Regions from separate parts of the Pseudoalteromonas sp. DY56-GL79 genome, predicted to be linked through region 2. Evidence: predicted binding sites of a transcription regulator. Region 2 holds the regulator's gene; each other region holds the start of a gene.
What was found. Region 2 encodes sigma-54, which starts transcription at its own class of promoters, with help from an activator protein. Its sites were predicted from a motif close to GTTGGCACGNNNNTNGNNT; they were not measured.
Positions count from the first base shown of each region.

Region 1: a site for sigma-54 is predicted at 2,337-2,355, ahead of NO992_RS17140 (LiaF domain-containing protein). Genes of this name have one in related genera too.
Region 3: a site for sigma-54 is predicted at 1,402-1,420, ahead of NO992_RS01725 (flagellar basal body rod protein FlgF). Genes of this name have one in related genera too.

Region 1 is NZ_JANHZS010000024.1:16,196-20,451, reverse strand. It holds gene NO992_RS17145 (M3 family metallopeptidase) at 1-1,554, shown strand, start outside; gene NO992_RS17140 (LiaF domain-containing protein) at 1,624-2,301, opposite strand; gene NO992_RS17135 (manganese efflux pump MntP family protein) at 2,750-3,313, opposite strand; yybP-ykoY riboswitch at 3,350-3,490, opposite strand; gene NO992_RS17130 (nitrilase-related carbon-nitrogen hydrolase) at 3,562-4,256, opposite strand, start outside.
Region 2 is NZ_JANHZS010000006.1:55,615-59,870, forward strand. It holds gene NO992_RS05800 (HPr family phosphocarrier protein) at 1-37, opposite strand, end outside; gene rapZ (RNase adapter RapZ) at 38-904, opposite strand; gene ptsN (PTS IIA-like nitrogen regulatory protein PtsN) at 897-1,355, opposite strand; gene hpf (ribosome hibernation promoting factor) at 1,357-1,644, opposite strand; gene NO992_RS05820 (RNA polymerase factor sigma-54) at 1,674-3,173, opposite strand; gene lptB (LPS export ABC transporter ATP-binding protein) at 3,220-3,945, opposite strand; gene lptA (lipopolysaccharide transport periplasmic protein LptA) at 3,945-4,256, opposite strand, start outside.
Region 3 is NZ_JANHZS010000002.1:82,158-86,413, forward strand. It holds gene flgE (flagellar hook protein FlgE) at 1-1,333, shown strand, start outside; gene NO992_RS01725 (flagellar basal body rod protein FlgF) at 1,457-2,221, shown strand; gene flgG (flagellar basal-body rod protein FlgG) at 2,238-3,026, shown strand; gene flgH (flagellar basal body L-ring protein FlgH) at 3,043-3,726, shown strand; gene NO992_RS01740 (flagellar basal body P-ring protein FlgI) at 3,746-4,256, shown strand, end outside.

The DNA of each region.
Region 1 (4,256 bases), on a different contig from region 2:
CTACATACTAAGTTTGCAAATAACGTCCTTGCAGATGAAGAAAACTACGTGGTTTACCTCACTAAAGCGCAGTTGTCAGGTTTGCCTGAGTCGTTTGTTGCATCGGCAGCGGCCGCTGCAAAAGCACGCGGCAAGGCGGATATGTACGCGATCACCAACTCTCGCTCGTCAATGGATCCATTTTTAACCTACTCAACAGAGCGTGAGTTACGCGAGAAAGTATGGAACAACTACTATAACCGCGGCAACAACGGTGATGAGTACGACAATAAAGCGATTATCTCTGACATCTTAACGCTTAGACATGAGCGCGTTAACTTACTGGGTTACGATAATTATGCGCAGTGGCGTCTTGAAGATCGCATGGCGAAAAAGCCTGAAAACGCGATGGCGCTGATGAAAAAAGTGTGGCCAGCAGCAATTGCGCGCGTGAAAGAAGAAGTTGCTGACATGCAAGCGATCGCCGACAAAGAAGGCGCTGATATCACCATTAAGCCATGGGATTACCGTTTCTACGCAGAGAAGGTTCGCCAAGCTAAATACCAATTGGATTCGAATGAAGTTAAAGCTTATTTACAGCTAGACAATCTGCGCGAAGCAATGTTCTATGTTGCAGGCCGTTTGTTTAACTTTGAGTTCACCGAAGTGCCTAAGGGCTCAGTACCAGTGTTCCACCCTGAGGTTCGTGTATGGGAAGTAACAGACAAAACCACCGGTGATAATATCGGTCTTTGGTATTTAGACCCGTTCGCACGTAAAGGTAAACGCTCTGGTGCGTGGGCCTTATCATATCGTAGCCATACAACATTTGATGGTAAAACAAATGTGCTTAGCTCAAACAACTCCAACTTTGTGAAAGCACCAGAAGGTGAAGCGACCTTAATTTCTTGGTCAGATGCAGAAACCTATTTCCACGAGTTTGGTCACGCGCTGCATGCGCTTTCATCAAACGTGAAGTATCCAAGTTCAAACTCTGGCGTGCGCGACTACACTGAGTTTCAATCTCAGTTATTGGAGCGTTGGTTGGCGACAGATGAAGTGATCAATCGTTACCTAGTTCACTATAAAACAGGCAAACCTATGCCTAAAGCACTAGTCGAGAAAATCAAGAAGTCAGCAACCTTTAACCAAGGGTTCGCGACGACTGAATACCTTGGATCGGCTATCATGGATATGCTTTTCCATACCACAGATCCTGACAAGATCGGCGACCCCGTTGCATTCGAAAAGTCTCAGTTAGGTGCGCTCGGCATGCCGGACGAGGTAGTGATGCGTCATCGTACAACTCACTTTGGTCACGTATTCTCAGGTGAAGGTTATTCAGCGGGTTACTACGGTTACCTGTGGGCTGAGGTATTAACTTCTGATGCTGCAGAAGCGTTTGCAGAAGCGCCAGGTGGCTTCTACGACAAAGACGTTGCACAGCGTTTGGTAGATTACCTATTCTCAGTTCGCAACTCAATGGATCCTGCTGAAGCATATCGCAAGTTTAGAGGTCGTGACGCTGAAGTTGAGGCGCTGATGCGTGATAGAGGCTTTCCGGTAGAGAAGTAAAAAGGTTACTTTACTATTCGGATAATAAAAAACCCCTGAACTTGATGCCAAGGGGTTTTTTATAAAGCTTTAGCTTTTGGATTTCGTGCCGTCACCAAATAGGGATTTAAGGCCGTCGGCAAATTGCTTTATTTGCGCTTTCATCGAGCGTTTTACACTAACTTCAATGCTACCCAAAATCATTCTGCCGTGAATATAAATTCGTGGACGCTGTTTCACCTGTCCTGCAGATGCAAGCGTATTTCTTGTGTTTTCTACTGAACCCATAATATTACGAATATCGGTGACGACGTCGACTGTGTCTGGTACAAAGATTTCGTCACTGCCTAAAATGCAATCTATATAAATATGTACTTCAGGGTGACTAAAAATTGCGTTGCTAAAATCTAGTTCCAAGCTGCCAAGGTAGTTTTTTAGGTGGATCTCTTTAGGTACGACCCACTCGCCACTGCGATGGTTGGAACTAAGTATAGAGGTAATGCTTATTGCCTCAGCACCATCTACGCTTGAGGTAAATTTTGGACCCAAACGAGCGGCTTTTTCGCTGTGATATCTTGCATCCGACTTGAGCGGTAAATCAGCACTAAGTGCTGCAATTTGTTCTTGTTCGTTCAGGTCGTATGCTTTATCCAATCGTCTCTCGAATGCATCAGCCGAAAGCTCACCGTGGCTGTAATTTAGAATTAACTGGTCAATCACCTCTTCCCTGACGGATTCGAGAGGTCTATCTTTTAATGGTACAGACATATGGTTGGTTCCGTTCTCTTGATTTGTGGTTAGAGTAGCAACAACCAAGCCAACATTAAATCATTTATAAAACAATTGGTTAGTATTTTTTAATATCAACTTACTCTATTTATTTACTAATATTTAGTTGTACAAAATAGTATTTGGTCAAAATTACCACTATTAGGTTGCAGGTAACGCAGTAGCGCAGGTGTAGTTTGATATTGTCAGTCACTTTGCTATGGTAGTAGGTGTTCGCAAAACAACCAAAGGAGATTAGTTATGGCGAAGAAAAGCGATGTTAAAGCGCTTAAAAAAGAGCTGAAAGCGCGTAAAGCAAAGATTGAAAAGCATGAAGCGAAAATCAAAAAGCTGAAAAAAGCGATTAAAAAGGCTTAAAAGCCATTAGCCCTAAGGTAAAGGGATAAGTAAGCGAGCGGTAAATATACCGCTCTTTCTGCGAGTCAGATTAAATCGAAAGATGGCTATATAGCAACCAAGTTCCCACACAGATTAAGGTCACCCCTCCAAAGGTTTCAGCTCGACTACCAAGAAACTTTCCAGCCGAATGCCCAATCATCACCCCAATTGTTACCATCATGGTGGTGGCAAGGCCAATGAGCGCAGCGGCGAGCCATATATTCACATCAACAAATGCGAGACTGACACCGACAGCCATCGCATCAATGCTAGTGCCAAACGCTGTGATAATGGTTTTTAACCAAGGCTGCTTTGCGTGTTGCGTTGGTGCATCATCGTCACCCTTAAGGCTCTCATAAATCATATGAGCGCCAAGTCCTAACAATAAGATAAACGCAATCCAATGATCCCAAGCCTCGACATAGCCAGCTGCAGATTGTCCTATTAACCAGCCAATCAGCGGTGTACTGGCTTCAATAATCCCAAAAATAAGGCCGATTTTTATGGCTTCGGTAAGCCGAGGTGATTTTAGGCTGGCGCCTTTACCGATTGCCGCGGCAAACGCATCGGTAGACATGGCGTATGCTAACAGTAGCAGGGTGACGAAATTCATTTACATTGCTCCGGTCGGGCGATTTGAGTCCACGATACATCCACACGCCCGACCACAGGCATGGATATATCGATGGTCTCGCCAACCGAGAGGTGTCCGCACCATGGCATGTGGCCAATTATGTTGATACGAACTCTTCCGAGCATTGGAAGCAGGCTACTCCCCAACGAGTTGCGATAATATCAAGAATTGCAGTGGATGCAAAACCAAAATTGAGCAGCTCCTGAAGGTGATAATTCTCGTTACCTTTATGACGAGGTCAAGAAGTCTATTTCGGTTGTGATAAGCTGCTCCTCTGCATCGCCGAGTATAAGTACCTCTCCATTAGGGCTCACAAGAAGGCTTTGGCCGATAAATTGAATTCCCGTGCCATTGCTGTGGTCCATTCCTAGGCGATTGGCTGAAATAATATGGACTTTATACTTCTTGGCTTGTTTTATGATTGTATCAAGGCTGTCTTCGCCACAATAATTTGAAGGGTTCACAATGAGCTGTACACCCTGATCGGTGAGTTGCGTCAGCCCCTCTTCAAACCAGATGTCGTAACATAATAAAATACCCACTTTAATACCCATTACTTCGTGCACTTTGAATGCATTACCTGATTGAAAAAAGCGCTTATCGGGCGGTGCTAAAAAAACCTTGCGATGTACGCCAACAATCCCTTCTGGACCCACTATAGCCGCACTATTAAAGTGCTCACAGCCTGCCTTCTCAATGATGCCAGCGATGATAGTACCGTGTTGTTGTTGTGCGATAGATTGAAGCAGGCTGATAGTCGTGCTGTCGGATAACTCCTCTGCCATTTCCTCCATATGAGTATGGCAAAGAAAGAGGCTACCTGAAGTACATAATTCGGGTAAGACGATGAGATCAAAGTCAGCCTGTGATAAAGTTTTTTCTATGGTTGTCCGGTTGCATTGAGGGTCGCCATAGTTGACTG
Region 2 (4,256 bases):
CGAGCTTGTTCTGGATTAAAAACGTATCTTCTAACATTTAACCCTCTTGCTCACGGTGGCGAATTTTGACGTTGGGATGGGTTTTTGCAAATCGCTCGCCAATGGTTTGCGCTAAGTATACCGAGCGATGTTGTCCACCAGTACATCCTATTGCGATCGTTAGATAACTGCGATTATTACGCTCTAAGTGTGGTAACCAAGTTTGTACAAAGGTTTGGATCTGCCAAGTAAACTTTTGCACGATGCTGTGACTCGACAAATAGTCTTTGACTGGCTGATCTAGGCCAGTTAGCGGCTTAAGCTCAGGCTCCCAATGTGGGTTGGGCAAAAAGCGCGCATCAAAAACGTAATCCGCTTGTTTTGGGATGCCGTGTTTAAAGCCGAAAGATTCAAAGGTAATAATGAGTTGTTTGTCTTTCTTACCTAAGATTTTTTCGCGGATATCTTCCGCAAGTTGATGAACGCTCAGGCCTGTAGTATCAATGAGAAAATCAGCGCGTGTGATCAACACGTCTAACAATTCCCGTTCTTTCTTTATCGCAACATCTAATGGAAGATTATGTAGTGAAAGAGGGTGCAAACGGCGTGTTTCTGAGAAGCGTTTTATCAGGGTTTGATCGTCACTGTCTAAATAAAACAGGGTAGGTTTGGCGAAACCAGGCAAGTATTCAAGAATGTCATTAAACTCGTCCTGTTCTTTAGGCAAGTTTCTAACATCAATACTGACTGCAATTTTATTATAATTGTCGGAAACGCTGCGGACTAAAGACGGCAGTAAATTGACTGGAATGTTATCTACACAATAGTAGCCTAAGTCTTCCAATACTCGAAGCGCTACAGATTTACCAGAGCCTGAGCGGCCACTGATAATGATAAGCTCGAGTCCTTTTTCTTCATCACTCATCAAGTTCACCTTGGATCACTGCATATAACTCGTCATCACTTTTTGCTTGCCTAAGCATTTTGCAAAAAGACTTGTCTTTGAGTGTATCAGCAATCGCCGCTAAGGTCTTCAGGTGCTGTTGATTATCACCTTCGGGTACGATGAACGCGACAAAAATATCGACAGGCTGCTTATCTATGGCTTCAAACTGGATCCCTTGCTCGCTAACAAGCACCATTGCAAGGATTTTATCCAAACCTTCAAGTCTACCATGAGGAATGGCAATACCTTTACCGATCCCTGTGCTGCCTAATTTCTCTCGCGCCATTAAAGCGTCTAAGATAGCATGCTGACTGGTATTTGGAATTTGGCTATGAGCCAGTTCGCTGATGTATTCTAAAATACGTTTTTTGCTATTAAAAAGGACCGCAGCTTTACTGCAGTCCTTGTTCACCAATTCACTTAATTTCATCTTAGTGTCGAGTGAGCTTCTCTTTGTGTTTAATAACTTGACGATCTAGCTTGTCGATAAGGCCATCAATTGCGGCATACATATCTTGATGCTCTGTTGATGCAAATAGCTCGCCGCCGTTTACGTGTAATGTTGCTTCTGCTTTTTGTACTAGCTTCTCGACATCAAGGATCACATGCACGTTATTGATATGATCAAAGTGCCTTTCTAGCTTCGCAAACTTGTTGGTGACATAGTCTCTTAATGAGTCAGTAATTTCTACATGGCGACCAGTTAGATTTAGTTGCATAAGCATTTTTCCTTCTTGGTTTTTACGTCTTATATCAAGCTTTTACGCTGATTTGACGGTGGAATGGCTAGGGATTCACGATATTTTGCAATCGTACGTCTCGCTACCTTAATTCCTTGCTCAGCTAAGATATCTGCAATTTTGCTGTCACTCAATGGTTTCGCGGTATTTTCTGCAGCTATCAGCTTTTTGATAAGTGCTCTAATTGCTGTAGAAGAGCACTCACCTCCATTTTCTGTACTTACATGGCTAGAGAAGAAGTACTTCAGCTCAAATATTCCCCGAGGTGTATGCATGTATTTTTGTGTTGTCACACGGGAAATTGTGGACTCATGCATCTCAACCATTTCAGCAACATCATTTAGCACCATAGGGCGCATTGCTTCGGGGCCATGTTCAAAGAATGCCTGTTGTTGTTGCACAATGCAATTGGTAACTTTTAATAAAGTATCATTTCGGCTTTCTAAGCTTTTAATAAACCACTTCGCTTCTTGTAAATGTGAGCGAATAAACTGACTATCTGTACTGGATTTCGCTGTTCTAGACATCGCAGCATAATGGTCGTTTACTTTTATTTTAGGCATAGCATCAGGATTTAGCTCTACGACCCAACGACCTTTTACTTTTTTCACCGATACGTCAGGGATCACATATTCAGGCTCTTCATGAATAATGCTTGCCGCTGGTTTTGGGTTAAGACTATGAATTAACGTCATGACCTCTTTGAGATCGGCTTCTTTAAGGCGTGTTTTCTTAGTCAAAGTTCGATAGTCACGGCTGGCAAGCAAGTCGATATGCTCTGTCAGGATCATTTTCGTTTCGGCAATCCATGGCGTATCTGGGGCGAATTGATTTAGCTGAATACACAAGCATTCTTGTAAACTACGCGCTGCGATACCGACAGGATCGAAAAGCTGAATACGTTTGAGCACGGCTTCGACTTCATCCAGCTCAATAGGCTCTTCGCTACTCTCATCATTAATGCTTTCTAAAATGTCTTCGCAAGACAGTGTTAAAATGCCTGACAGGTCGACCGCTTCAATAATCGCAATCGCAATCGCTCTATCTGTTGGACTAAATGGTGTCAGCTCAAGTTGCCACATGAGATAGTCGTGGAGAGATTCAGAGGTTTCCCCTTGATAAACATTATCGTCATCGGGAAGTGGGCCTGAGCTTGCAGCGGGCGCTGCACTCATATACTCGTCCCAAGTGACATCCATGGCGAGGTCATCGCTCACCGTGTCTTTGCTCATGGCTGTATCTGAGTCTATCTCATAGTCACTAACCTGCACTTCATCGCTTGAATCTTGATTGTCGTCAGCACTGCTCTTTTCTTGACTGTGTTGGTCAGTGTTTTCGCCGTCAGTATTATCACCTTCTTCCACTTCCAACAATGGATTGCTGTCTAATGCTTCTTGTATTTCTTGTTGCAGATCCAATGTACTAAGCTGCAGCAAGCGAATGGCTTGTTGCAGTTGTGGAGTCATTGTAAGTTGCTGCCCCATGCGCAGCTGTAATGATTGCCTCATGTATCTCTAACAATCCTTTTTAACAGTTATTAATACTACGTCTTAACTATAGCTTGAATTGTTCGCCTAGGTAGACATCTCTTACGGTTTGATCTGCCAAAACATGTTCTGGCGTGCCTGCAGCGATTAACTCACCATGTGAAACGATGTAGGCTTTTTCACATACGTCCAGTGTTTCTCTAACGTTATGATCGGTGATTAGCACACCGATACCGCGGTTTTTTAGGTGCTCTATGATTGTCTTTATATCTAACACCGAAATAGGATCAACACCAGCAAAAGGTTCATCTAACAGGATAAACTTAGGGTTAGCGGCTAAAGCGCGAGCAATTTCTACGCGTCTTCTTTCGCCTCCCGACAATGCCATGCCCTGTGAGTCGCGAATGTGTTGGATATTAAACTCATCCAGTAACTCGTTTAGTTCAGCTTCTCTTTCAACTTTAGATAAGTCTTTTCGAGTTTCTAAAATCGCCATCAAATTTTGATAGACCGTGAGTTTTCTAAAGATCGAAGACTCTTGCGGTAGATAACCAATACCAAGTCGCGCGCGGCTGTGCATTGGTAGCAAAGTGATATCTTCGTCATCAATCTGAATAAAACCTTTGTCGCTTGGTACTAACCCTACAATCATATAAAAGGTCGTGGTTTTACCTGCGCCATTCGGGCCCAATAAGCCTACAATGCTGCCAGCTTGAACACTTAAGCCAACATTTTTGACGACCTGGCGGCCTTTATAACTCTTTGCTAGACCAGTTGCTTTGAGCTCGCTCATTAATTGTTACCTTCTTCCTGCGCTTTTTTATCTTTTGCGTCTTTTTTGTCATCAACAGGAACAAGGATGGTTCTTACACGGGAATCTTCTTGGTCTGAGCGCTCAGCACTGATCAGTTGCTTTTCAATGTCATAGGTGATGACCTGAGCATTGATTTTTTGCCCAGTTTGATTGATTTCCGCATCGCCAGAAATGACTAAGGTGCCTTTCGCAACGTCGTAGCGAATTTCGTTTGCTTTGGCTTCTAGCAAATTACCATCAGGTTGACGTTCGCTGAAAATAGCTGGGCTGCCAGTTGCAACAAGCAGTTG
Region 3 (4,256 bases), on a different contig from region 2:
CATTGCTAACGTGAACACGACGGGTTTTAAAGAGTCTCGCGCAGAATTTGCTGATGTTTACGCGTCTTCGGTTTTTAGCTCTGGCAAAACGAAAAATGGCGATGGTGTACAAACTACCATGGTTGCACAGCAGTTTCACCAAGGGTCATTAAAGTTTACGCAAAACTCGCTAGACTTGGCGATTGAGGGCGAAGGCTATTTTGCCATGTCAAACTCGCTCCAGTCACAAGATTTCACCTATTCTCGAGCGGGTGCATTTAAGCTCAACAAAGACAACTTTATCGTGAATGCTAAGGGTGATTACTTGCAAGGCTTTCCAGTCGATCCATCTACAGGTGATACCACGTCTTTGAGTTTAAGCACAACATCACCCGTTCAAATTCCAGATGCATCAGGTTCTCCTCGTGCAACATCGCAAATCTATACCTCGTTTAACCTAGATGCGACTGCGCAACCACCTACGATTGCTTTTGATCCTGAGCAACGTGCCTCATATAATTCAAGAACAGCAATTACGGTATATGATTCGTTGGGTGAATCACATACATTGCAGTTATTCTTCAGAAAAACAGCGGATAATGAGTGGTCTACTTACGCAACAATGGACGATAAACCTTTTAACCATAATGCGCAGCAAATTGATCCAGCAGCAACACCACCTGTGCCATACACTCCAGTAAGCGTATTTCGTTTTGACGCAAGTGGTATTCCTTCACAAACAGCGGATGATCCATCAGCTTCACCACTGACATTTAGTAACAATACGGGTACAACGTTTAACCCGCTTAGCCTTGCAGGTCCTCAAGATGCGGTCGATCCAACTATTGGTATGTCAAACTTGTTAGAAAACGGCGCAACCTTCCCGAATGATATTGTTGTTAACTGGCGTGATGAAGCAAACACGGCTCAGAAGTTACCGACACAATATTCATCAGGTCGATTTGAAGTGAAAGCGCTGGAACAAGACGGTGCAACCGTAGGTCGACTAGCTGGTATTGATATTGGTACTGATGGCAAGGTAGTAGCTTCATACACTAACGGTGACTCGACTTTCCTAGGGCAAGTCGCGCTCGTACGCTTCCCGAATTCTCAAGGCCTCCAAGCGATTGGTAATACTGAGTGGAAGAAAAGTCTATCTTCCGGCGAGCCACTAGCAGGCGAGCCAAACACAGGTACGCTTGGTGGTATTAGTTCATCGGCGTTAGAGCAATCGAACGTCAACCTTACAAACGAGTTAGTTGACCTTATCAGTGCCCAGCGTAATTTCCAAGCGAACTCTCGAGCGCTTGAGGTGAACTCAACATTGCAACAAAATATATTACAGATCCGATAATATATTATGCCCTCCAAAGGCTGCTACAAAGGCAGCCTTTTTTATGCCCGTCAAAAACATCTCATCACTTTGGCACTGTGTTTGCATTAACTAGATTAAGTTTGAATTTTATAGGTCATCGTCATGGATAAAATGGTGTATATCGCTATGTCAGGCGCTAAGCAGAGCTTACGCGGTGTGGCACTCAAAGCGAATAACCTTGCTAATGCCAACACGACTGGCTTCAAAGCAGATTTTGCTCAAGCGCGTTCAATGCAGGCATTCGGAGAAGGGTTACCCTCTCGGGTTTTTGCTATGCAAGAACGTCCAGGTACTAATATGACTGGTGGTGCAATCGTTGAAACTGGTCGTGAGCTTGATATTGCAGTAGATGATAAGTCATGGATCAGCGTCGTTGATGCGTCTGGCGAAGAAGCTTACACCAAAGTCGGCACGCTCAATATTCGTAATGACGGTGCGTTAGTCACAGCTCATGGGCGTCAACTTATTGGCGAAGGTGGGCCTATTGTCTTACCTATCCCCGTTGATAAAGTGGTGTTTAGTGACGATGGCTCTATTCAAGTGCGTCCACAAGGCGCTCCCGCTAACTTTCTTGAAGTGGTTGATCGGCTGAAAATTATTGAAGCAGACAATAGCAAGCTACAAAAAGGCAATGACGGCCTTTATAGACCAAAAGAAGATAAGCTAGAAGATGGGATCTGTGGCTTTTGTGAAATATCTCCAACTGCAAAAGTAATGAGTGGCTTCTTAGAGATGTCCAACGTCAATCCCGTTCATGAGATGGTGGATATGATCAACCATCAAAGACAATTTGAAATGCAAATTAAGCTGATGAAAACAGCTGAAGAAATAGATGAGCGACACACTTCGCTCCTACGCATAGTTTAAGAGTGAGGTAGAGATTATGAATCCAGCATTATGGATAAGTAAAACAGGCTTAGATGCTCAGCAAACTGATATTTCAGTTATTTCGAACAACTTGGCGAACGCCAGTACCGTCGGCTACAAAAAGAGTCGGGCGATATTCGAAGACTTGCTGTATCAAAACATCAATCAACCAGGTGGCCGCAGCTCTCAAGATACAGAACTACCATCAGGCCTAATGCTTGGTGCAGGTGCCAAAGTGGTCGCTAACCAAAAGAATTTTTCTCAAGGTAATATGTTAAGTACCGAAAACTCTTTAGATTGGATGATCCAAGGTCCGGGCTTTTTTGAGATTCAGATGCCAGATGGCACAACTGCGTATTCAAGAAACGGTCAATTCACGACGGATGAAGAGGGGCGGATAGTTACCTCTGGTGCGGGTTTTCCTGTGTTACCTGAGATGAATGTGCCCGACGATGCACAGTCAATCACTATCTCTCAAGATGGCGAAGTATCAGTGCGCGTTGCTGGACAAGCTGAAAACGTTGTCATTGGGCAATTGACGATCAGTGACTTTATTAACCCATCAGGTCTTGAACCGATTGGACAAAACTTGTACACGGAAACTGCGGTAAGTGGTGCACCAGTACAAGGTAATCCAAGCGTTGAAGGGCTAGGTAAGATTGTGCAAGGCGCACTTGAAACGTCAAACGTTAATGTGACCGAAGAGCTTGTAAATCTAATTGAGACACAACGCGTGTATGAGATGAACTCAAAAGTGATTTCAACGGTAGATCAGATGCTGAGCTACATTAATCAACAGCTGTAATTGGGTAGGGGGTATTATGCGTGCATTATATTTAGCCATCGTAACGGTCGCTGCATTATCTGGATGTAGTACAACACAAAATAAAAATGTGGTGCGTGACGATCCGTATTATGCGCCTATCTATCCCGAGGATAATCAAGCCCAAATGGTGGCAACAGGGTCATTATTTAATACGCAGTTTTCCAATGATCTTTATGCTGACAAAAAAGCGTTAAGAGTCGGCGATATTATTACCATCGTACTCAGAGAAACGACTCAGGCGACCAAAGCTGCAAATTCTGAGCTGGATAAATCCAGTGATTCGAGCTTAGACCCTGTGATTGGTCTTGGTGGCAATGCCATCAATATCGGAAAGGAAGCGATACAGTTTGGTGCTAAATCCAGTTCTTCTTTCTCTGGTGATTCGAAGTCTAATCAGTCAAATAGCTTATTCGGGAATATATCGGTCAATGTAACCCGAGTATTGCCTAACGGTAATTTAGTGATCCGCGGTGAAAAGTGGTTAACCCTCAATACTGGAGAGGAATTTATTCGCTTAGAAGGATTGGTAAGACCTCAGGATGTGACCGCAGATAACACTGTTGAGTCTAATCGAGTGGCAAATGCCAGAATTCAATATTCAGGTAAAGGTGACCAACAAGAAGTGCAAAGTGCAGGTTGGTTAACGAGTTTCTTTATGAGCGCGCTGATGCCGTTTTAAGGTGCTGAAAATGAACAATATGCTTAAGAATATTTTGCTTATCGGTGCGGCCATTACGTTGGTTGGTTTTTCTTCTTTGGCTTCTGCTGAGCGAGTTAAAGACGTCAGTATGGTTGAAGGTGTTCGTTCAAATCAACTGGTTGGCTACGGCCTCGTTGTAGGCTTGCCTGGTACCGGTGAGCAAACCAGATTTACCGAGCAAAGCTTTAAAGCGATGTTGAATAGCTTTGGGATCACGATGCCCGCAAGCTTAAAGCCAAAAATTAAAAATGTTGCGGCTGTTGCGGTTCACGCAGATCTGCCACCTTTTGTTAAGCCCGGCCAAACCATTGACGTTACCGTTTCATCTATTGGTAGTGCTGGTAGTTTACGAGGCGGTACTTTACTTCAGACCTTTCTAAAAGGGGTCGATGGTAACGTATATGCAATTGCGCAAGGAAGTTTGATTGTTGGTGGTTTGGGTGCTGATGGTGCCGATGGGAGTCGAGTTGTGATCAATACGCCGACTGTTGGTCGGGTGGCAAACGGCG